Regions from separate parts of the Streptomyces sp. SL06 genome, predicted to be linked through region 2. Evidence: riboswitches for the same ligand, from Rfam matches in the RefSeq annotation. Region 2 holds a riboswitch; each other region holds the start of a gene.
What was found. A riboswitch is a leader RNA that binds a small molecule or an ion and turns the genes downstream of it on or off. The one in region 2 is predicted to bind cobalamin.
Positions count from the first base shown of each region.

Region 1: it holds a riboswitch for cobalamin, as region 2 does, so the genes downstream of both, AC4IHM_RS25760 (cobalamin biosynthesis protein) here and AC4IHM_RS10315 (ribonucleoside-diphosphate reductase subunit alpha) in region 2, are expected to answer to the same signal.
Region 3: it holds a riboswitch for cobalamin, as region 2 does, so the genes downstream of both, AC4IHM_RS01290 (ABC transporter substrate-binding protein) here and AC4IHM_RS10315 (ribonucleoside-diphosphate reductase subunit alpha) in region 2, are expected to answer to the same signal.
Region 4: it holds a riboswitch for cobalamin, as region 2 does, so the genes downstream of both, metE (5-methyltetrahydropteroyltriglutamate--homocysteine S-methyltransferase) here and AC4IHM_RS10315 (ribonucleoside-diphosphate reductase subunit alpha) in region 2, are expected to answer to the same signal.

Region 1 covers NZ_JBSYOT010000002.1:5,628,284-5,633,788, forward strand. The annotation lists gene AC4IHM_RS25755 (cobyric acid synthase) at 1-1,249, opposite strand, end outside; gene AC4IHM_RS25760 (cobalamin biosynthesis protein) at 1,246-2,229, opposite strand; cobalamin riboswitch at 2,329-2,475, opposite strand; gene AC4IHM_RS25765 (hypothetical protein) at 2,611-2,832, opposite strand; gene AC4IHM_RS25770 (inorganic phosphate transporter) at 2,867-4,117, opposite strand; gene AC4IHM_RS25775 (class II aldolase/adducin family protein) at 4,353-5,045, shown strand; gene AC4IHM_RS25780 (alpha/beta hydrolase) at 5,485-5,505, shown strand, end outside.
Region 2 covers NZ_JBSYOT010000002.1:2,301,290-2,306,794, reverse strand. The annotation lists gene AC4IHM_RS10320 (ribonucleotide-diphosphate reductase subunit beta) at 1-118, opposite strand, end outside; gene AC4IHM_RS10315 (ribonucleoside-diphosphate reductase subunit alpha) at 118-2,508, opposite strand; cobalamin riboswitch at 2,633-2,772, opposite strand; gene AC4IHM_RS10310 (GNAT family N-acetyltransferase) at 2,825-3,331, opposite strand; gene mctP (monocarboxylate uptake permease MctP) at 3,408-5,018, opposite strand; gene AC4IHM_RS10300 (DUF3311 domain-containing protein) at 5,015-5,272, opposite strand; gene AC4IHM_RS10295 (GntR family transcriptional regulator) at 5,419-5,505, opposite strand, start outside.
Region 3 covers NZ_JBSYOT010000002.1:206,850-212,354, reverse strand. The annotation lists gene AC4IHM_RS01310 (lytic polysaccharide monooxygenase auxiliary activity family 9 protein) at 1-332, shown strand, start outside; gene AC4IHM_RS01305 (TerD family protein) at 419-994, opposite strand; gene AC4IHM_RS01300 (BlaI/MecI/CopY family transcriptional regulator) at 1,094-1,519, shown strand; gene AC4IHM_RS01295 (M56 family metallopeptidase) at 1,526-2,458, shown strand; cobalamin riboswitch at 2,517-2,702, shown strand; gene AC4IHM_RS01290 (ABC transporter substrate-binding protein) at 2,766-3,842, shown strand; gene AC4IHM_RS01285 (FecCD family ABC transporter permease) at 3,839-4,897, shown strand; gene AC4IHM_RS01280 (ABC transporter ATP-binding protein) at 4,894-5,505, shown strand, end outside.
Region 4 covers NZ_JBSYOT010000002.1:6,787,459-6,792,963, reverse strand. The annotation lists gene AC4IHM_RS31215 (TauD/TfdA dioxygenase family protein) at 1-522, shown strand, start outside; gene AC4IHM_RS31210 (glycoside hydrolase family 2 protein) at 582-2,405, opposite strand; partial or broken gene AC4IHM_RS31205 (helix-turn-helix domain-containing protein) at 2,480-2,833, opposite strand; partial or broken gene AC4IHM_RS31200 (GNAT family N-acetyltransferase) at 2,838-3,360, opposite strand; cobalamin riboswitch at 3,651-3,873, shown strand; gene metE (5-methyltetrahydropteroyltriglutamate--homocysteine S-methyltransferase) at 4,038-5,505, shown strand, end outside.

The sequences.
Region 1 (5,505 bases), 3.3 Mb from region 2:
CGACCCGGCAGCCGTCCAGGAAGGGTGTTCCGCCGAGGACCTCGGCGACCCCGTGGTGGATCTCGTATCCCTCGACCTGCTCGCCGAGGGCCTCGCCCACCGGCCGGGTGAGGGTCTTCTCGCGGGCGAACCGCACCCGTACGGGCAGCAGTCCGAGCCCGTCGACGTGCCCGGCGCGCGACTCGACCTCGTCCTCGATGTGTTCGCCGAGGAGCTGGAAGCCGCCGCACAGGCCGAGTACGGGCCCGTGCCCGGCGGCCCTGCGGCCGAGCGCGTCCGCGAGCCCCCGCTCCCGCAGCCACTCCAGCGCCCGGACCGTCCCCCGGGTGCCGGGCACGACCACGAGGTCCGCGTCCGCCAGCTCCTCCGGCCGGTCCACGAACCGCACCACGACGCCCGGTTCGGCGGCCAGCGCGTCCACGTCCGTGAAGTTGGACATCAGCGGGACCGCGCAGACCGCGATCCGCAGCACGTCCTCGCCGACCGGCGGCGCGACCGCCGACTCCCGCACGGTCCCGCGCAGCGACACCCGCAGCCCGTCCTCCTCGTCGATGCCGAGCCCGTGCCGGAAGGGCAGCACGCCGTATGTGCGGCGCCCGGTGAGGTGTTGGAGCATGTCGAGGCCGGGTGCCAGGAGCGAGACATCGCCCCGGAACTTGTTGACGAGGAACCCGGCGACCAGTGCCTGGTCCTCGGGCGCGAGCAGCGCCACCGTGCCGAAGAAGGACGCGAAGACGCCTCCGCGGTCGATGTCGCCGACGACCAGGACGGGGAGCCCGGCGCCCCGGGCGATCCCCATGTTCACGATGTCGGTCCGGCGCAGGTTGATCTCGGCGGGGCTGCCCGCGCCCTCGCAGATCACCGCGTCGTGGGTGCCCCGCAGTTCGGCCAGGCAGTCGAGCACCGTGCCGAGCAGCCGCCGCCGGCGCCCGCCGTGGTAGCCGCGGGCGCTCATCTCCCCCACCGGCCTGCCGAGCAGCACGACCTGGCTGCTCTGCTCGCCGCCGGGCTTCAGCAGCACCGGGTTCATCAGCGCGGTCGGCTCCACACGGCACGCCTGCGCCTGCATGGCCTGCGCCCGCCCGATCTCGGCGCCCTCGCGGGTCACGAAGGAGTTGAGCGACATGTTCTGCGCCTTGAAGGGCGCGACCTTCACCCCCTGGCGCACCAGCCAGCGACAGATCCCGGCGGTGACGACACTCTTGCCGGCATCGGAGGTGGTACCGGCGACAAGAAGCCCACCGCTCACGACACACGCCCCTTCCGGGCAGCACCGGTGGCCCTGGCGGCGCCGTGGGCGAGGAGGCGGGTGCTCGCGCACACGAGCAGTGCCAGCCGGCTCACGCGTCGGGACAGTCGTACGGCGCGGTCGATGTCGCCGGAGGCGGCCGTGACGGCGCGCCCCGCCGCCGCGTTGAGGACCGGCCGGTGTTCGACGCGTCCGCCGTAGGAGAGCGTCCCGCCCAGCCGTACGCCGAGGGCGCCCGCGAACGAGGCCTCCACGGGCCCGGCGTTGGGACTCGGATGCCGCGAGGCGTCCGCGCGCCAGGCCCGTACGGCGCCGCGCGGACCGCCGCCGGCCACGACGGTCAGGACGGCGGTCAGACGGGCGCCCGGCCAGCCCGCGAGGTCGTCGAGCCGGGCCGCGGCCCAGCCGAACCGGCGGTACCGGGGCGACTTGTGGCCGACCATGGCGTCCAGCGTGTTCACGGCCCGGAAGCCGAGCAGCCCCGGCACCCCGCCGACGGCGCCCCACACCAGGGCGCCCACCACCGCGTCGGAGGTGTTCTCGGCGACCGACTCCACCACGGCGCGGGCGATCCCGTCGGCGTCCAGCGCCTGCGGGTCCCGCCCGCACAGGTGCGGCAGCCGCGCCCGTGCCGCCTCGATGTCCCCGGCCTCCAGGGCCCGGCCGACGGCGCGCGCCTCACGGGCGAGCGAGGTACCGCCGACGACGGCCCAGGTGGCCGCGCCGGTCAGCGCGACGGAGGCGACGGGGGAGCGGCGTACGGCGTGCGCGGCGGCCGAGCCCAGGGCGGCGGCGCCACCGGCGCACACGGCGGCGTACAGCGCGCCCCAGCCCCGGTGGTCCCGCCACAGCACCCGCTCCACGGCACCGGCGGCACGGCCGAACGCGGCGACCGGGTGCCCGCGGCGCGGATCGCCGAGGAGGAGGTCGCCGAGGAGGCCGGCGGCGGCGCCGTACGCGAAGACGCGTTCGGCACGCACGGGGCTCAGCCGGTCACACGGTCAGGGAAGCACCTGGCTTGGAACGTCGATCGGCAGCCGAGCATCGCGTTGTGTCCTCACTCAGGGTGTCCACGCCCTGGTTCGACGAGACCGGCGGCGAGAGTTCCTGGCTCCCGGGGATCTGCTCCCCGGTCACAGTGGCGGGACCGCGCCGGATTCGCACCGGCCTTCCTCTTCTGCCGCCGTAGATGGCCCCGGAAGTCCACCACGGCCCCCGAACACCCGTCAACCTGGCGTTGACCTGCGACGGGGGAGTGTGCGAAGGCCCACACACGCGTGGTGCGCGCCGGCACGGAAGAAGGCGGGGCGCGGAACGGTTGGAGTCCGTCCCGCGCCCCGCCCCGGGGTGCGTGGGGGTGTTCAGGCGACGATCAGATAGATCCCGTACGCCACCGCCGCCGCGCAGGCCGCGAAGCACGCGTACGCGCCGGTGACCGCGAGGCCCGCGGAGCCGCCCCGCGCGGCGGCCCGCTCCTGGTGGGAGAGGCCGACGATGCCGAGGGTGAACAGGCCCACCAGGGCCACGGTGACCACGAGGCTGACCCCGAAGACGGAGCCGATGGCTGCCCAGTCGATGCTCATGGAGGTTCGCTTCCTTCGTACCCGGTGCGCGGGCTCAGACGGTGGTGGCGGCCGACGGGGCCTTGGCGGCGGGGTCGGGTGTGGCGGCCGGGGCCGCGACGGTGGCCGTCAGGTCCTCGGTCACGCCCGCCGGGGGCGGGGACACGGCGGCCATCGCCGTGGTCACCACACCGGCCGGCTCGGGCTCGTCGGCGGCGACGTTGGTGTGGTCGACCACCTCGCGGCGGGACACTTTCCAGATGACGGCGGCGGCGGCGACCAGGAAGACCGCGACGAGCGCCGTGCCCCAGTCGCCCAGGCGGCAGACCCACTCGGCGAGCGCGGCGACCAGGGCCGCGGCCGGCAGCGTCAGACCCCAGGCGACGAACATCCGGGTGGCCGTGGACCAGCGCACCACGCCGCCCTTGCGGCCGAGGCCCGCGCCCATCACCGCGCCGGATACCGAGTGCGTGGTGGAGAGGGAGAAACCGAGGTGGGAGGAGGCCAGGATGACCGTCGCGGCGCTGGTCTGGGCCGCGAAGCCCTGCTGGGGCTGAAGGTCGGTCAGACCCTTGCCCATGGTGCGGATGATGCGCCAGCCGCCCAGGTAGGTGCCGAGGGCGATGGCCAGGCCCGCCGACAGGATGACCCACACGGGCGGGTCGGAGGCCGGGGCGAGCGCGCCGCCGGCGATGAGGGCGAGGGTGATGATGCCCATCGTCTTCTGCGCGTCGTTGGTGCCGTGGGCCAGCGAGACCAGACCGGCGGAGGCGATCTGTCCGGCGCGGTAGCCCTTCGCGGCGGCCCTGCCGTCGGCCTTGCGGCCCAGGGAGTACGTCAGGCGCGAGGCGAGCAGCGCCGCGACGCCCGCGACGACGGGGGCGGCGAGCGCCGGGAGGAGCACCTTGGTGACGAGCACGTCGCCGTGGACCGCGCCGATGCCCGCGGAGGCGACGGCGGCACCGATCAGACCGCCCATGAGGGCGTGCGAGGAGCTGGACGGGAGCCCGACCAGCCAGGTCATCAGGTTCCAGAGGATCGCGCCGACCAGGGCGGCGAAGATGACCTCGGGACGGATGCCGGTCTCGTCGACGAGACCCTTGGAGATCGTGTTGGCGACCTCCACCGAGAGGAAGGCGCCGACAAGGTTGAGGACGGCGGACATCGCCACCGCCACCTTGGGCTTGAGCGCACCGGTCGAAATGGTCGTTGCCATCGCGTTCGCGGTGTCGTGGAAACCGTTCGTGAAATCAAACGCGAGTGCGGTCACTACCACAATCGCGAGGATCAGCGAGAAGCTTTCCATTTACCCAGGCAATCGTTCGAGGTCATTGGCTGGACGAACGTAGGTAACCAGGGTGAACGGAAGATGAACTGGGCAGGGCGTCGTGGTGACCGGAACCGGCGTCCCGGCCTCCTTGTGGATTCCCTGTGCGTGCCCGGTCCGGTGCTCTCCGGAGACGTCCCTGGCAGGATCGCCGCGACGACGTTCGGACGAGGGACGCGAGGGGCGCGGCGGCGCCCGTGAGGAGGCGGTGACTGTGACGCGATCGCGGGACGCACGGGTGGGCGCGGACGAGGAACGGGCCTGGGAGGAACTGGTCGTGACGGCCCGGCGGACGGTGGCGGACGGGCTGGTGGTCGGCACCTCCGGCAATGTCTCGGTGCGCGTCGGCGACAGAATCCTGGTCACCCCGTCGGGCGTGCCCTACGACCGGCTGACCCCGCACGACGTGACCGGCGTCGACCTCGACGGCCGGCAGGTGCTCGGCACGCGGGCCCCCACCAGCGAACTGCCCATGCACCTCGCCGTGTACCGCGCCGACTCCGGCGCCCGCGCCGTCGTCCACACCCACGCCGTGCACGCGACGGCGGTCTCGCTGCTCGTCACCGAGCTGCCGCCGGTCCACTACATGACCGCCGCGCTCGGCGGCCCCGTCCGGGTCGCCCCGTACGCGGCCTACGGCACCGAGGAACTGGCCCGCGGCGCGCTCGACGCCCTCGCCGGCCGCACCGGCTGCCTCCTGCGCAACCACGGCACGATCACCTACGGCGCCTCCCTCGACCAGGCCTACGACCGCACCGCCCAACTGGAGTGGATGTGCCGCCTGTGGCTGACCGCCTCCTCGATCCCGGGCTACTCCCCGTCCCTCCTGACACAGACCCAGCTGGCCGAGGCGGCAGAACGGCTCCGGGGGTACGGCATGCCCTCCGACGAGACCGACGGGGTGTAGCGGCGACGGGCCGGCACACGGGGGGCGTTCCGGAGCCCCGGCCGGTGCGAGGGCCGGGGCCCGGTGCCGGTTGGACGCGGACCGCGCGACCACGGCGCCCGGGAGGCCGGCACCCGCGATCGGGGGCGCGTGCGGGGTGGGCCGGGGGAGCGGCGGTGGGCCGGCCCGCACGGGAGGTGTCCTGACGCGTCGTCGGTGCCGGGGGCCGAGGACCGGGACCGGGCACCGGTCACCGGCGTCGACCGTGCGGTGACGCCCCCCGGCGGTTCCCGAGGGCCGGTGGAACGTGTGCCGGGCCGGTCCGGGGGTACCGGCAGCGAGACCGCCCCACGGCTGCCGGACCCGCGGGCGCGCCCGGACAGGTGCCCCCGGCGGGGTGCCGTCACTCCCCGTCGCGCGCCCACTGGCCGCCCGAGGACTCCACCGGGAGACTGGCCCCATGCGCACAGTCACAGCAGCG
Region 2 (5,505 bases):
CCTCCTCCACGTGCCAGGTGTTCTTGATGGCGTCCCGGTAGCGCTCGTAGAAGTCCGGGTAGCGCATGGGACGCAGGGTCAGCTCGAAGCCGGGGTCGAGCAGGTTCTTGGTGGTCATTACTGGCAGGCCTCGCAGGACTCGGGGTTTTCCAGGGAGCAGGCGACCGCGTCGGGATCGGAGGCCTGCCGGGCGGGGACGGCGGTCTGCGCCCGAGCCGCGCGCGCGATGCGGGTCGCGGGGCGGGAGCGCAGGTAGTAGGTGGTCTTCAGGCCCTGCTTCCAGGCGTACGCGTACATCGAGGAGAGCTTCCCGATGGTCGGCGTCTCCAGGAACAGGTTCAGCGACTGGGCCTGGTCGAGGTACGGGGTGCGGGCGGCGGCCATGTCGATCAGGCCGCGCTGCGGGATCTCCCAGGCGGTGCGGTACAGCGCGCGGACGTCCTCGGGGATCCAGGAGAAGCCCTGCACCGAGCCGTTCGCCTCGCGCAGCGCCTCACGGGTGCGGGCGTCCCACACGCCGAGCCGCTTGAGGTCGTCCACCAGGTAGGAGTTGACCTGGAGGAACTCACCGGACAGCGTCTCGCGCTTGAACAGGTTGGACACCTGCGGCTCGACGCACTCGTACACGCCGGCGATGGAGGCGATGGTGGCGGTCGGCGCGATGGCGAGCAGCAGCGAGTTGCGCAGCCCGGTCGTGGCCATGCGCTCGCGCAGCGCCGCCCAGCGCTGCGGCCAGGCCGTCCGGACGCCGTAGTGGTCGGGATGCAGCACGCCCCGGGCGGTACGGGTCTTCTCCCAGGCCGGCGCGGGACCCACCCGCTCGGCGAGGTCGGCGGACGTCTCGTACGCGGCGAGCATGACGCGCTCGGCGATCCGGGTGGACAGGGCCTTCGCCTCGGGCGAGTCGAAGGGCAGGCGCAGTTGGAAGAACACGTCCGCCAGGCCCATCGCGCCCAGACCGACCGGACGCCAGCGGGCGTTGGAGCGGCCCGCCTGCTCGGTCGGGTAGAAGTTGATGTCGACGACCCGGTCCAGGAAGGTGACGGCGGTGCGGACGGTGGCGTCCAGCCGCTCCCAGTCGATGTCGCCGGCGGCCCGGTCGACGAAGGCGCCGAGGTTGACCGAGCCCAGGTTGCAGACCGCGCTCTCCCCGTCGTCCGTGACCTCCAGGATCTCCGTGCAGAGGTTGGAGGAGTGGATGACGTGGCCCGGCTCCGCGGTCTGGTTGGCGGTGCGGTTGGCGGTGTCCTTGAAGGTCATCCAGCCGTTGCCGGTCTGCGCGAGCGTGCGCATCATGCGGCCGTACAGCTCACGGGCGGGCAGCGTCCTGCGGGCGAGTCCCGCCTCCTCCGCCCTGCGGTACGCCGCGTCGAACTCCGCGCCGTACAGGTCGGGCAGCTCGGGCACGTCCGAGGGGGAGAACAGCGACCACCGGCCGTCGGCGTCCACCCGGCGCATGAACTCGTCCGGGATCCAGTGCGCGAGGTTCAGGTTGTGCGTGCGGCGGGCGTCCTCGCCGGTGTTGTCCCGCAGCTCCAGGAACTCCTCGATGTCGGCGTGCCAGGTCTCCAGGTAGACCGCCGCCGCGCCCTTGCGACGGCCGCCCTGGTTCACGGCGGCGACCGAGGCGTCCAGCGTCTTCAGGAACGGGACGATGCCGTTGGAGTGCCCGTTGGTGCCGCGGATCAGCGAACCCCGGGCGCGGACGCGGGAGTAGGCGATGCCGATGCCGCCGGCGTGCTTGGACAGACGGGCGACCTGGTGGAGGCGGTCGTAGAGGGAGTCCAGCTCGTCCTTGGGGGAGTCCAGGAGGTAGCAGGACGACATCTGGGCGTGCCGGGTACCGGAGTTGAACAGGGTGGGGGAAGAGGGCAGGTAGTCGAGGCGGCTCATCAGGCCGTAGAGCGCGGCGACCTCGTCGACCGAACGGGGGCTGTCGTCCTCGGCGAGTCCGGCGGCCACCCGCAGCATGAAGTGCTGGGGCGTCTCGACGACCTTGCGGGTGAGGGGGTGCCGCAGCAGATAGCGGCTGTGCAGGGTGCGCAGCCCGAAGTAGCCGAAGCGGTCGTCGGCGGCCGGGTCGATCAGCGCGTCCAGGCGGTCGGCGTGCAGCCGGACGAACGCGGCGGTGCGGTCGGCGATCAGGCCCTCGCGGTGCCCGGTGGCGACCGAGCCGGTGAAGGAGGTGACCCCCTGGGAGGCGGCCTCGGCGCGGATGCCGATGGTCAGCAGCCGGGCGGCCAGCCTGGAGTAGACCGGGTCCTCCGAGATGAGCCCGGCCGCCGCCTCCGTGGCCAGCTCGCGCAGCTCGGACTCGTCCGCGTGGGCGGACCGGCCGCGCAGCGCGGCGCCGGCGACCCGGCCGGGGTCGGCGCCCGGCAGGTCGGCGGTCAGCCCGGTCAGGGTCCGCAGCAGGGCGGCACCGGGTCCGTCGGACTCCTCGGTCACCGGGGTGGCTGAAGTCGTCACCGGGGTCGCTGAAACCGGGTCGGCTGGCGCGATGGTCACGTGGGGCACTCCCTCGCTCGGCACGGGGCCTGGCGGAGGGCAGGGGGGAACTCACGAGCGCACACGGCGTCGCGCCCACCGGCCCACTCCACGAGGCCCGGACGTCATGGCACCCGGACCGGAAGGGCCGGGCACACTGTCGGCAGGTCCTCGGACTGAACCGGCGCGTGATCACGCTCGGAGGCGAACACGCACAAGTACACCGTTGCGGGACAGTTCCGGATTCGCACCGGATTCCCCTGCGGCGACAGCGAGCATGAGCATACATCTTGTGCCGGGCTGCGCGAGCACCCCCAGATGTAGTGTCACGCTGGTGTCAGAGTGTCAGTTCATAGGTGATGAGGGTGATGTCGTACAGCTCCGGCGCCGGGTTCCAGTCGCGGTCGGGCGTGCGGGTGAAGCCCAGCCGTTCGTAGAGGCGGTGGGCGGTGTGCATGGCGCGCTGGGTCGACAGCACGACGCGCGCACAGCCCCCGACGCCCCGGGCCCGTTCGACGCAGGCGCTCACGAGGGCCTCGCCGGCCCCGCGTCCGCGTGCCTCGCGGGCGACGGCGAGCATGCGTATCTCGGCCTCGCCGGGCCGGGCTATGTCCGCCATGGGGCCGCCGGACGGCACGAAGGTCACACCGCCGAGCACCCGGCCGTCCGCCACGGCGACCAGCACCTCGGCGTCCGCCGCCCGCTTGGCCACGTTCCGCAGCTCGCCGAGGTACGTGTCGCTCTCCCCGAAGTCGAGGAGACCGTCGCGCAGATAGGCCTGCGCGGTGATCTCCCCCAGAGTCCCGTACTCGTCGGTCGCCGCCCGCCGGATCACGAAGTCCATGACCCCGAGTGTGCCCGACGGGTACGACAACGGGCCGCCGGGTTCTCTCCGGCGGCCCGTCGTGGTGGTCCGGGGCTCAGGTCGAGCTGCCCGCCGTGGCCGGCGGCAGTTCGACCTGGACGCCGGGGTCGCCGGCGTCCGCCGTGTAGTCGCCCGGCCGGGTCTCGTCGACGCCCTCGGGCGCCCCGACCGCCTTCAGGACGACGGTCAGGACCACGGTGACCAGGACGTTCAGCACGAAGGCGGTGAGACCGATGTAGCCGATCTCGCCGATGCCGGGGATCTCCTGCGAGGAGCCGCCGAAGTGCTTCTGGGTCGGCGAGGCCACGCCGTACGCGGCGACCGTGCCGTAGACCATGCCGACCGCCCAGCCGCCGAGCAGCGCCCAGCGGTGGAACCAGCGGGTGAACAGGCCGCCGACCAGGGCCGGGAAGGTCTGCAGGATCCAGATGCCGCCGAGCAGCTGGAAGTTGATCGCGACCGTCTTGTCCATGCCCAGGACGAAGATCAGCGCGCCCACCTTCACCAGCAGCGACACCAGCTTGGAGACCTTCGTCTCCTGCCGCGGCGTGGCGTCCGGCTTGATGAAGTCCTTGTAGATGTTGCGGGTGAACAGGTTCGCGGCCGCGATCGACATGATTGCCGCCGGGACCAGGGCGCCGATGCCGATCGCCGCGAAGGCCACGCCCGCGAACCAGGCGGGGAACATGTTCTCGAACAGTTGCGGGATCGCCAACTGGCCGTTGTCCACCTTGACCCCGGCCGCGATCGCCATGAAGCCCAGCAGCGCGAGCAGCCCCAGCATCAGCGAGTACAGCGGCAGGATGGTGGTGTTGCGGCGGATCACCTCACGGCTGCGAGAGGACAGCGTCGCGGTGATCGAGTGCGGGTACATGAAGAGCGCCAGCGCCGAGCCGAGCGCCAGCGTGGCGTACGTCCACTGGCTGGTCCCGCCCGGCACCAGCCCGCCGCTGCCGGTCTCGGTGAACTTGTCGTTCGCCGAGGCGAAGATGTCGCCGAACCCGCCGAGCTTGATCGGGATGTAGATGATCGCCACGGCGATCACGATGTAGATCAGCGTGTCCTTCACGAACGCGATCAGCGCGGGCGCGCGCAGCCCCGACGAGTAGGTGTAGGCCGCCAGCACGCCGAAGGCGATCAGCAGGGGCAGGTCCTTGACGAACCAGTGGGTGCTCTCGCCGCCGCCGACGCCCATCACGTCCAGCACGGCCTGGATGCCGACCAACTGGAGCGCGATGTACGGCATCGTGGCCAGGATGCCCGTCACGGCCACCGCGAGCGACAGGCCCTTCGAACCGAACCGGCCGCGCACGAAGTCCGAGGTGGTCACGTAACCGTGCTTGTGGGAGACCGACCACAGCCGCGGCAGGAAGGTGAAGATCAGCGGGTACACCAGGATCGTGTACGGCACCGCGAAGAAGCCGGAGGCGCCCGCCGCGTAGATCGCCGCGGGAACGGCCACGAAGGTGTACGCGGTGTACAGGTCGCCGCCCAGCAGGAACCAGGTGACCCAGGTGCCGAAGGACCGGCCGCCCAGGCCCCATTCGTCGAGGCTGTGCTCGTTGTCGGCCCTGCGCCAGCGGGCGGCCAGGAAGCCCATGGCGGTCACGAGCACGAAGAAGAAGATGAAGACGGCGAGTGCGACGCCGTTCACGCCGTCGTTCACTTGGTGCCGTCCTTCCGGCGGGCGCGCTGGTCACGCTGCCACAGTTGGTACGCGAGCACCGTCAGCGCGGTGGACATCAGCACCCACGCCATCTGGTACCAGTAGAAGAAGGGGATGCCGATGAAGGTCGGGTCCGTCCTGGCGTAGGAACCGACCCACAGCATGGCGACGAACGGTGCGACCAGACAGAGGCCGATGACGACGCGCACCGGCGTCACCGTCGGCCCTCTGCTCGTTTCCGGGGCTTGTGACATGCGGCGGCTCCGTCCCCTCGTTGATCACCTGGTGCAGTGCGCACGAAAATGTAGGGGACGGCGTCGAGACAGCGGAAGACCTCGTTCGTGTATCGGTCCTCAACCGCAAATCCGTGTGCGCGAGAAGCAGGGGGAGCGGGCGGCGGCTACGGCCGCTTGAGGCGGGCCACGAACTTGTAGCGGTCGCCCCGGTACACCGAGCGCACCCACTCCACCGGCTGGCCCGTCCGGTC
Region 3 (5,505 bases), 2.1 Mb from region 2:
GCGGGCGCCACAACTCCCTGGACGCCGTGGGCGCGTGGCGCACCACGGACATCACCGACGACTTCACCGTCAAGCTGTACGACCAGGCCAGTCACGGCGCCGACTACTTCCTGGTCTACGTCACCCGGCAGGGCTTCGACCCCGCCGCGCAACCCCTGACCTGGGGCGACCTTCAGCAGGTCGCGCGCACGGGCAGCTACGGGCCCAGTCAGAACTACGAGATCCCGGTGAGCACGTCGGGCCTGAGCGGCCGACACGTCGTCTACACCATCTGGCAGGCCTCGCACATGGACCAGACGTACTTCCTCTGCAGCGACGTTGACTTCGGCTGAGCCGCGCCCGTCCCGTCGCCCGCGCCGCCCCGTCCCCCACCGCCCCGCCGGGCACACCGTGTCCGGCGGGACATGACGGATGCGGGTCAGACGTTGACGCCGAAGTCCGCGGCGATGCCCGCGAGGCCCGAGGCGTACCCCTGCCCGACCGCCCGGAACTTCCACTCGGCTCCGTGCCGGTACAGCTCGCCGAAGACCATCGCGGTCTCGGTCGAGGCGTCCTCGGACAGGTCGTAGCGGGCGATCTCCTGGTCGTTGGCCTGGTTGACGACCCGGATGAAGGCGTTGCGGACCTGGCCGAAGCTCTGGCCGCGGTTCTCCGCGTCATGGATGGAGACCGGGAAGACGATCTTGTCGATCTCGGCGGGAACGGAGGCGAGGTTCACCTTGACCGCCTCGTCGTCGCCCTCGCCCTCACCGGTGAGGTTGTCACCGGTGTGCTCGACCGAGCCGTCCGGGCTCGTGAGGTTGTTGTAGAAGACGAAGTGCCGGTCCGAGGGCACTTTGCCGGAGGCGTCCAGGAGCAGCGCGGAGGCGTCGAGGTCGTAGTCGGTGCCGGTCGTGGTCCGCACGTCCCAGCCCAGACCGATCAGTACGGCGGTCAGGCCGGGCGCCTCCTTGCTGAGCGAGACGTTGCCGCCCTTGGCCAGGGAAATTCCCACGGGGTTCTCCTTCGTCGTGTCCGCTGATCACATCTGCTGATCACGTCCGTCTTGCCTTCCCGCCAATCTACAACACTGTAGAAGAATGGCTTCTATACGATGTCGCCCCGGAAGGGGCTCAGTGGCACAGGGAGGCGGGCCGTGACGGATCACCGGCGTCCGCGGCGGGGGCAGGGCGAACTGGAGGCGCTGGTGCTGTCGGCGCTGCGCGAGGCGGACGGCCCCGCGACGGCCGGCCGGGTGCAGGAACACCTGGGCGGCGACCTCGCCTACACCACGGTGATCACGATCCTGACCCGGCTGCTGGAGAAGGGCGTGGTCAGCCGTGAGCGCGCGGGCCGGTCCTTCGCCTGGTCGCCCGCCTCCGACCAGGCCGGCCTCGCCGCTCGCAAGATGCGCAAGGTCCTGGACGCCGAGAGCGACCGGGAAGCCGTGCTCGCCAGCTTCGTCACCGGCCTGGACCCGGACGACGAGCGGCTGTTGCGCGCGCTGCTGGGGCACACGTGCGACGCGGGTCACGGCTGACACCGCATGGGGGTCTTCGTCTTCCTGCCGCTGGTCCTGCCGTTGACGGCGTGGCCGATCGCCCGGCTGGCCGAGCAGCACCTGCACCCGCGGACCGCGACCCGGCTGCTCACCGTCGTGGCCGCCGTGATGGCCCTGTGCAGCACACTGTGCCTGGCCCTGGTGATGGTGGTCGGCACCGCCCAACTGCCGGGCAACCCGCTGCCCGACGGCTGGTCGGACCCCGAGGTGCGGGCGGCGGTGCCGTACGACGAGATCGTCGGCAAGGCGGCGATTCCCGCGCTGTGCGCGGTGGTCGTGGCCCTGGCGCGGACCCTGTGGCGGCACGGCAGGGTACGGCGCGGCGCCCACCGCGCCCTGGCCGGACTGCCGGGCACCGGGGTGGCCGTACTGCCGGACGACGTGCCCTATGCGTACGCGCTGCCCGGGGGAGAGCGGGACCGCGTGGTGGTGAGCACGGCCCTGCTCGACTGCCTCGAACCGGCCGAACGGCGCGCGCTGTTCGCCCACGAGCGCGCCCACCTGGCCGCCCGGCACCACCGCTTCCTGCTCACGGTCCGGCTCGCGGCGCTGGCCAACCCGTTCCTGCGGCCCCTGCGGACCGCCGTGTCCTACACGGCGGAGCGGTGGGCGGACGAGGCCGCGGCCCGGGTGGTCGGCGACCGACGGGCGGTGGCGACCGCCATCGGCAAGGCGGCCCTCGTCTCCCGGGGCACCCCGATCGCCACCCTGGCCGGCTTCGCGGCGCCCGGCCCGGTGCCGCGCCGGGTGGCGGCCCTGCTGGGTCCCGCGCCCACGGTGCGCACCTGGCCGCCGGTGTTCACCTCGGTGGGCCTGGCCGCGTGGGCGGCGGCCGCCGGAACCGCCGTGTCGGCGATGTCGTCCGCGAACGCCGCCGTCACCATGTTCCTCATCCTGAGAGCCGCGACGCCGCTCTGAGCGCCCTTCGCCCCCCTCCGGATCCGCAGGCCCACGGGGCCGGCGGTGCGGCCCCCTGTGGTAGCTTGCGGAAGCCAGTCGAACCCACCTGGTGGGTCAGGGAATCCGGTGCGAATCCGGAACTGACGCGCAGCGGTGAGGAGGACGGGCGGGACACGGGCCACTGGGCGGCAGGAGCCGTCCGGGAAGGCGTCCCGCCCGGTCGATTCCGAGTCCGAAGACCTGCTGGCACCCGCACCGTGCACGACGCGGGCCACACCGTACGAACGGGCTTCGCGCACGAGCCCTCGACGCCAGAGGACCTTCCTTGCCCGCAGCACGCCCCGCCGGCCTCCGCCGCGTCCCCCGCTCCCGCCGTACCCTCCGCGGCCCCGTCCTGCTGCTGACCGGCGCCCTGCTGGCGTCCGGCTGCGGTTCCGGGCCGGCCACCACCGACTCCGCCGCGCCGGCCGAGTCGGCCGGCTACCCGCGCACCCTCGGTGACTGCGGCCACCGGGTCGAGATCACCGCGGCCCCCCGGCGGGCGGTCTCCCTCAACCAGGGCACCACGGAGATCCTGCTCTCGCTCGGCCTGGCCGACCGCATGGCGGGCACCGCCACCTGGACCGACCCGGTCATGAAGGGACTGGAGAAGGCGAACGCCACCGTCCCCCGGCTCGCCGACGACACACCCTCCTTCGAGAAGGTCCTGGACGCCGAACCCGACTTCGTGGCCGCCTCCTTCACCTCCACCCTCGGCACCGGCGGCGTGGCCACCCGGGAGCAGTTCGACGAACTCGGCGTGCCCTCCTACCTGTCCCCGTCCGACTGCGTCGGCAAGGACAACAGCGGTGACGGCGACGGCACCCGCACCGAGCCCCTGACCATGGCGACCGTGTACCGCGAAGTACGCGACCTGGCCCGGGTGTTCGGCGTCGAGCAGCGCGGCGAGAAACTCATCGCCGACCTCAAGGCCAGGGTCGACCGGGCGACAGCGGACATCGACGCCTCCGGCACCACCCTCATGTACTGGTTCGCCAACTCCACCTCGCCCTACATGGCGGGCTGCTGCGGCGCCCCCGGCATCATCACGCACGCGGTCGGCGCCAAGAACGCCATGGACGACAGCCACGACGAATGGCCGCAGATCGGCTGGGAGACCGTCGCCGACCGCGACCCCGACGTCCTGGTCATCGGCGACCTCACCCGCAGGTCCCAGACGGCCGAGACGGCCGCGAAGAAGATCGAGTTCCTGGAGTCCGACCCGGTCACCAGGAACATGACCGCCGTCCGCGAGAAGAGGTACGTACTGCTCAGCGGGCAGGCCATGAACCCCACCATCCGCACCGTCGAGGGCGTGGAGAAGGTGGCGGCGGCGCTGCGCGCCCACGGACTCACCAAGTGACGTCCACGAGCACGGCGCCCGTCGGCATACGCGTGAGCGGCCGCCGCCTCCCGGTGTGGGTGGCGGCCGGAATCGTCGCCCTGTGCGCCTCCGTGGCCGTCGCCGTCACCATCGGCCCCGCGGACATCGGCGTCGGCGAGGTGTGGTCCGTGGTCGCCGCCCACCTCGGCGGGCGCACCGGCGCCGCGGAGGTCTCGCCGATCCGCGACGGCATCGTATGGAACCTGCGGCTGCCCCGCACCCTCCTCGCGGCGGTGTGCGGCGCCGGACTCGCCGTGTGCGGGGCCGTACTCCAGTCCCTGCTGCGCAATCCGCTCGCCGACCCCTTCGTACTGGGCGTCTCCTCCGGCGCCTCCACCGGCGCCGTCCTGGTCGTCGTACTCGGCGTGGGTGGCGGCGCGCTGTCCGTCTCGGGCGGGGCGTTCGCCGGTGCGGTGTGCTCCTTCGCGCTGGTGATGCTGCTCAGCCACAGCCTCGGCGGCACCCCGGACCGGGTGGTGCTCGCGGGCGTGGCGGCGATGCAGTTGTTCTCCGCGCTCACCTCGTTCGTGGTGATGACCGCGGCCGACGCCGAGACCACCCGCGGCGTGCTGTTCTGGCTGCTCGGCTCGCTCGGCGGGGCGGGCTGGACGGACGTGTGGACCGGCACCGCGGCCCTGGTGCTGGTCCTGGCCGTGTGCCTCGGCCACGCCGGGACGCTGGACGCCTTCGCCTTCGGCCAGGACGCGGCGGCCTCGCTCGGCGTCCATGTGGCCCGTACCCGGCTGGTACTGCTGTGCGCCACCGCCCTGCTCACCGCCGCGCTGGTCGCCTCGGCCGGCGCCATCGGCTTCGTCGGACTGGTGCTGCCGCACGCCGTACGGGCGCTGACCGGCCCCGGGCACGCCCGACTGCTGCCGGTCTGCGCCCTCGCCGGGGCGGTGTTCCTGGTGTGGGTCGACACCGTGGCCCGTACCGTCCTCCAGCCCCAGGAGGTCCCGGTGGGCGTGCTGACCGCGCTGATCGGCGTGCCGGCCTTCGTCCTCGTGCTGTACCGCACCCGGAGGGCACGGTGACCCTGAGCGCCGAGCGGGTCTCCCGCGCCGCCGGCGGGCGGCTCATCCTGGACGGGGTGGGACTGAGCCCCCGGCCCGGCGCCATGACGGGGCTGCTCGGCCCCAACGGCTCGGGCAAGTCCACCCTGCTGCGCCTGCTCGCCGGCCTCCTCGCCCCGGACGCCGGCGTCGTCACCCTCGACGGCCGCCCCCTGGCCGAGACGGGCCGCCGGGACATCGCCCGGCGCCTGGCCGTCGTCGAGCAACAGGCGGACACACAGGTCGAACTGAGCGTCGTGGACGTCGTCCGGCTCGGCCGGATCCCGCACCGCCGCGCCTGGAGCCCGGCGTCGGCGGCCGACGAGGAGGCGGTCGCGGACGCCCTGGAACGCACCGGCCTGACCGCGCAGGCGGACCGGCTCTGGCACACGCTCTCCGGGGGCGAACGCCAGCGCGTCCAGATCGCCCGCGCCCTCGCCCAGCGGCCGCGTGAACTCCTGCTGGACGAACCGACCAACCACCTCGACATCCAGCACCAACTGGACGTGCTCGCCCTCGTCGCCGCCCTGCCCGTCACCAGCGTCGTGGCCCTGCACGACCTCAACCTCGCGGCGATGTACTGCGACCAC
Region 4 (5,505 bases), 4.5 Mb from region 2:
GATGTCACCTTCCGGGAGCGGCCCGCGCTCGGCGCCGTCCTCCAGTTGCGCGAGGTCCCGCCGTTCGGCGGGGACACGATGTGGGCGGACATGGCGGCGGCCTACGACAACCTGCCCCAGGAGGTGAAGGACCGGGTCGACGGCGCCCGCGCCGTGCACGACTTCATCCCGGGCTTCGCCAGGTTCTACGGTCCGGAGCGGCTGATCCCGCACCAGGACCTCTTCCCGCCCGTGGAGCACCCCGTCGTGCGCACCCACCCGGAGACGGGGCGGCGCATGCTGTTCGTGAACACGTCGTTCACCACCCACATCACCGGCATGGACCGTGACGAGAGCGACCGCCTGCTGCGTTTCCTGTTCCAGCAGGCGCACGTCCCCGAGTACCAGGTGCGCTTCCACTGGCAGCCCGGCGACATCGCCTTCTGGGACAACCGCGCCACCCAGCACTACGCCGTGGGCGACTACGGCTCCGAGCGCCGCGTCGCCGAACGCGTCGCCATCGAGGGCGACCGGCCCTTCTGACCGCGTGTCCGACCGCGTGCGGGCCGCAGGCGGTGACCGCCTGCGGCCCGCGGGTCCGGCTAGGGAGTGTCCTGCTGCTCGATCGCGGCCGGGCGCCGCTGTGCGGCGCGGACGCGCGCGATGTCGAGCTTCTCGCCGCGGTCGAAGCGGTAGATGCCGTTCTGCTCCTGGAAGACGTCGGTCAACTGGGTGTAGCAGTAGCCGAACATGGCGGGGTCGTCGAGCAGCACCGCGGTGAGGCCGCCGAACCGCTCGTGGAACTCGTCCTCGTCGTGGACGCGTTGCCCGTAGCCCCAGGAGACGGTGCGGTCCTCTCCTGAGAGGTCGGCGGCGGCCTCCAGGTCCCACCAGATGCCGCCGAACTCGCTGACGAAGTACGGCTGGCCGCGGTAGGGCAGGGAGTAGCGGGCGCCGCTCTCGTGGGCGTTGACGAAGGGGTCGTCCTTGGCGAGGCCGGACATCAACTGCCGGAAGGCGGCCGGGTCCTGCTCGTAGTGGTGGGAGTCGTAGACGTCGGTCTCGGCGACCCGGTGGGCGTAGCCGGAGGCGTCGACGACGGGCCGGGTGGTGTCCATGGCCTTGGTGGCCAGGAACATCGCCCGGGTCACGGCGTCCAGTCGGGTGATGCGGTCGTGCAGCTTCTGGTAGGTCTCGTTGAGCGGGCACCAGCCGATGATCGAGGGGTGCGAGTAGTCGCGCTCCAGCGCCTCCAGCCACTGGCCGACGTAGGAGGCGTCGGGCTGCTGGTTGTCGCCCGAGGAGCCGCCCGTCTCGCAGCCCCAGTCGCCGAACTCGCCCCAGACCAGGTAGCCGAGGCGGTCCGCGTGGTACAGGAAGCGCTCCTCGAAGACCTTCTGGTGCAGCCGGGCCCCGTTGAAGCCGGCCGCCACGGCCAGTTCGATGTCCCGCACCAGTGCCTGGTCGCTCGGCGCGGTCATCAGCCCGTCGGGGTACCAGCCCTGGTCGAGGACGAGTCGCTGGAAGAGCGGGCGCCCGTTGAGCAGGACGGCCTTGCCGCGGATGCCCACGGCGCGCAGCCCGGCGTAGCTCTCCGCGCCGTCGACGACCCGCCCCGCCGCGTCGAGGAGTTCGAGGCGCAGGTCGTACAGGTGCGGGTCCTCGGGGCTCCACTCGCGGCGCCGGTCGTCCGGCACCGGCAGGTGCAGGCGCGGGGCGAGGTCCAGGTCGGCGCGTGCCTCGGCACGGCTCACCTCGCCGGAGGCGTCGCTGAGGACGGCGCGCACCCGGTGGCCGGGCCGGTTGCCGGACAGGGGCAGTTCGAGGTGGAAGGCGGAGCCGGCCAGGTCCGGGGTGATCCGGGGGCGGCGCAGATGTGTCTCGGGGACGGGCTCCAGCCAGACGGTCTGCCAGATGCCGGTCACCCGGGTGTAGTTGCAGTCGTGGTTGGCGTAGCGGACCGCCTGCTTGCCGCGCGCCTGCGGGCCGGACTTGGGGTCGCGGGCGCGGACGGTGACGACGACCTCCCTCCCAGTCCCGGCGATGTCGCCGAGGTCGGCGGTGAAGGGGGTGAAGCCGCCGCGGTGGCGGGCGACCTCCGTGCCGTCGGCCCACACGGTGGTGTCGTGGTCGACGGCGCCGAAGTGCAGCAGCACCCGGCGTCCGGCCCAGTGCGCGGGCAGGCTGAGGGCGCGGCGGTACCAGACGGCCTCCAGGAAGTCGGTGTCGCCGATGCCGGACAGCTCGGACTCGGGCGGGAAGGGGACGAGGATCTCGTGGGCCAGTTCGCGGTCCAGCAGGCCGCGTTCGAGGCCGCTGTCCCCCCGGTCGGTCTCGAACTGCCAGGCGCCGTTCAGGTTGAGCCAGTCGCGGCGCGCGAACTGCGGTCGCGGGTACTCCGGGCGCGGTGCGCAGTGAGTGGGCAACACATGCTCCAGTCGATCGGTGGGCCGGCGCGGGGGTGCCGGGCCCGTGTGTGCGGCGGGTGGGACGGGGGTGGTCAGGCGCCGCCGAGGCCTGTGGTGGCCACGGAGTCGACGATGCGGCGCTGGAAGAGGAGGAAGACCGCGATCAGCGGCAGCGCGGCGAGCAGGGCGGAGGCCATGGACCGGGCGTACTGGATGCCGTAGGCGTCCTTCACGGTGGCCAGGCCCACCGGGAGGGTCATCAGGTCGGGGTCGGCGGCGGTGAAGGCCGCGGGCGAGGCGTAGCCGAGCCGGCCGGAGACCTCGCTGACCGACGCGGTGCGCAGCAGCGGGACGGCCGCGAGCAGGCGTGCGCGGGCCCGCCAGACGGCGGGGCTGTCCCCCGTCTGTGCGCGAAAGCGTCGGGTGAAGGCCCGTTCGCTCATGGCCGTCCTCGACCGCGTAGTGGACCGTCATGCCGTTGCGGCCGTACAGCCGCGGGGCGCCGGTGGTGTCCGCGGTGCCGACCCCGAGGCCCACGGTGTCCCGGCCCCGCGCGGCGAAGCGGGCGAAGGCGTGCCGCAGGAGGAGGCCCCCCAGACCGCGACCGCGGGCCTCGGGCAGCACACCGAGGTTGCGGATCCGGCCCATGGCCTCACGGTCGTCCCGGGCCAGCGGGAACCCGGTGTCCCCCAGGCCGTCGACGGCGGCGATCCACACCAGGGACCAGTCCAGCCGCTCGGCGCCGATGTCCTTCAGCCGGAGCGCGCAGTCGCGCGGCCCGAAGTCGAAGTGGTCCGCGAACGCCCGCCGGTGCAGCTCGTGCACCCGCGCACGGTCCGCCTCGGCGCAGGACGTGGTGGCGGCGCACGACGCTCCAGCCCCGCTCCGTCAACAGCGCGGTGCCGGTCGTGGGCCGGGAGTCGAGATGCAGGTGGACGACGGCCCGCGCCGCTCCGTTCTCCCGTGCCCCGGCCTCCATGGTGGTGACGGCGCGGGTGGCCGGGCGCGGGTCGGCGGGGGACATGAGTGAAGGGTGGGGGCGACGACGGACGACCACAACGCCCTTTCCGCCGGGCGGGGGGGCACTTGGCCACCCCCGAACGGGGACGCAGGACGGCGAACAGCGGGGCACAGGGGCGTCCGGAGGCCCGCTCCGCCGCCGGCCGACGGGAGGTGCCGCCGAGCCTGCGCACGGCCCGGGGTCCTCCCACCGCACCGTCCGCATGCCGGACACGACCGGTCGCGCCCGTGCGCGGACCCGATAGGCTGGCCGGCGCAGCTGGTTCGCCCCGTCCGCCAGGCGGGAGGCGTCGCAAGAGGGAACCCGGTGGGAATCCGGGACTGCCCCGCAGCGGTGAGTGGGAACGACCGCCGTCATACGCACTGGGTCCGGCGACAAGGACCTGGGAAGCGACGGCCAGTAGGTGTCCTTGCGAAAGGGGACGCGCCCACGAGTCCGAAGACCTGCCAACTGCCCGCGTACGACCCGCTCGTGCGCGGACATCCCGGTGACCTCGAGGGCGGGTCGGCGTACACACCAGGCGGACCGCGGCGCCGTACCGCGCCAGGTCGCACCGCCGGTGCCGTCGCCCTTCGCGCTCTCGTCCCGTCGCCGGGATCTCAGGGATTCGTCTCGCGAAGGAGATCTCCGTGACCAGTACGTCCGCGACCGCACACGCCACCGTGTACGGCTACCCCAGGCAGGGCCCGAACCGGGAGCTGAAGAAGGCGATCGAGGGCCACTGGAGGGGCCGTGTCGACGCCGACGCCCTGCACGCCACCGCCGCCGGACTGCGCCGCGCCACCTGGCGGCAGCTGACCGAGGCCGGCGTCGACGAGGTCCCCACCGGTGACTTCTCGTACTACGACCACGTACTGGACACCACCGTCATGGTCGGTGCCGTCCCCGAGCGCCACCGGGACGCCGTCGCCGCCGACGCGCTCGCCGGGTACTTCGCCATGGCGCGGGGCACCCAGGACGTGGCGCCGCTGGAGATGACGAAGTGGTTCGACACCAACTACCACTACCTGGTGCCCGAGCTGGGTCCGGACACGGTGTTCACGGCCGACTCCGCCAAGCAGGTCGGCGAGCTGCGGGAGGCCCGCGCCCTGGGCCTGGCCGCCCGCCCCGTCCTCGTCGGCCCCGTCACCTACCTGCTGCTCGCCAAGCCCGCCCCGGGCGTCGCCGCGGACTTCGAGCCGCTCACCCTCCTCGACCGCCTGCTGCCGGTGTACGCCGAGATCCTGGCCGACCTGCGCGCGGCCGGCGCCGAGTGGACGCAGCTCGACGAGCCGGCCCTCGTCCAGGACCGCACCCCGGCCGAACTGGACGCCGCCGCCCGCGCCTACGGCGTTCTGGGCGCCCTCACCGACCGGCCCCGGCTGCTGGTCGCCTCCTACTTCGACCGTCTGGGCGAGGCCCTGCCCGTGCTGGCCAAGGCGCCGGTCGAGGGTCTGGCCATGGACTTCACCGGGCCGGCCGCCGCCAACCTGGACGAACTCGCCGCCGTGGGCGGACTGCCCGGCAAGCGCCTGGTCGCCGGGGTGGTCGACGGACGCAACATCTGGGTGAACGACCTGTCCCGTTCCCTCAGTACGCTGGGCACCCTGCTGGGCCTGGCGGACCGCGTCGACGTGTCCGCCTCCTGCTCCCTGCTGCACGTCCCCCTCGACACGGCCGCGGAGCGGGACATCGAGCCGCAGGTCCTGCGCTGGCTCGCCTTCGCCCGGCAGAAGACCGCCGAGACCGTCACCCTCGCCAGGGGGCTGTCCCACGGCGCCGGCGCCGTGACCGCCGAACTCGCCGCGAACCGCGCCGACCTGGCCTCCCGCGCGGGATCGCCGATCACCCGCGACCCGGCCGTCCGGACCCGCACCGAGGCCGTCACAAAAGCGGACGCCCGCCGCTCGCGGCCCTACGCCGAGCGCGCCGCCGCACAGCGGGCCCAGCTGAATCTGCCACCGCTGCCGACCACCACCATCGGCTCCTTCCCGCAGACCGCCGAACTGCGCGGCGCCCGCGCCGACCTGCGGGCGGGACGCATCGGCACGGCCGGCTACGAGGAGCGCATCGAGGCCGAGATCGAGGAGGTCGTCTCCTTCCAGGAGAAGACCGGGA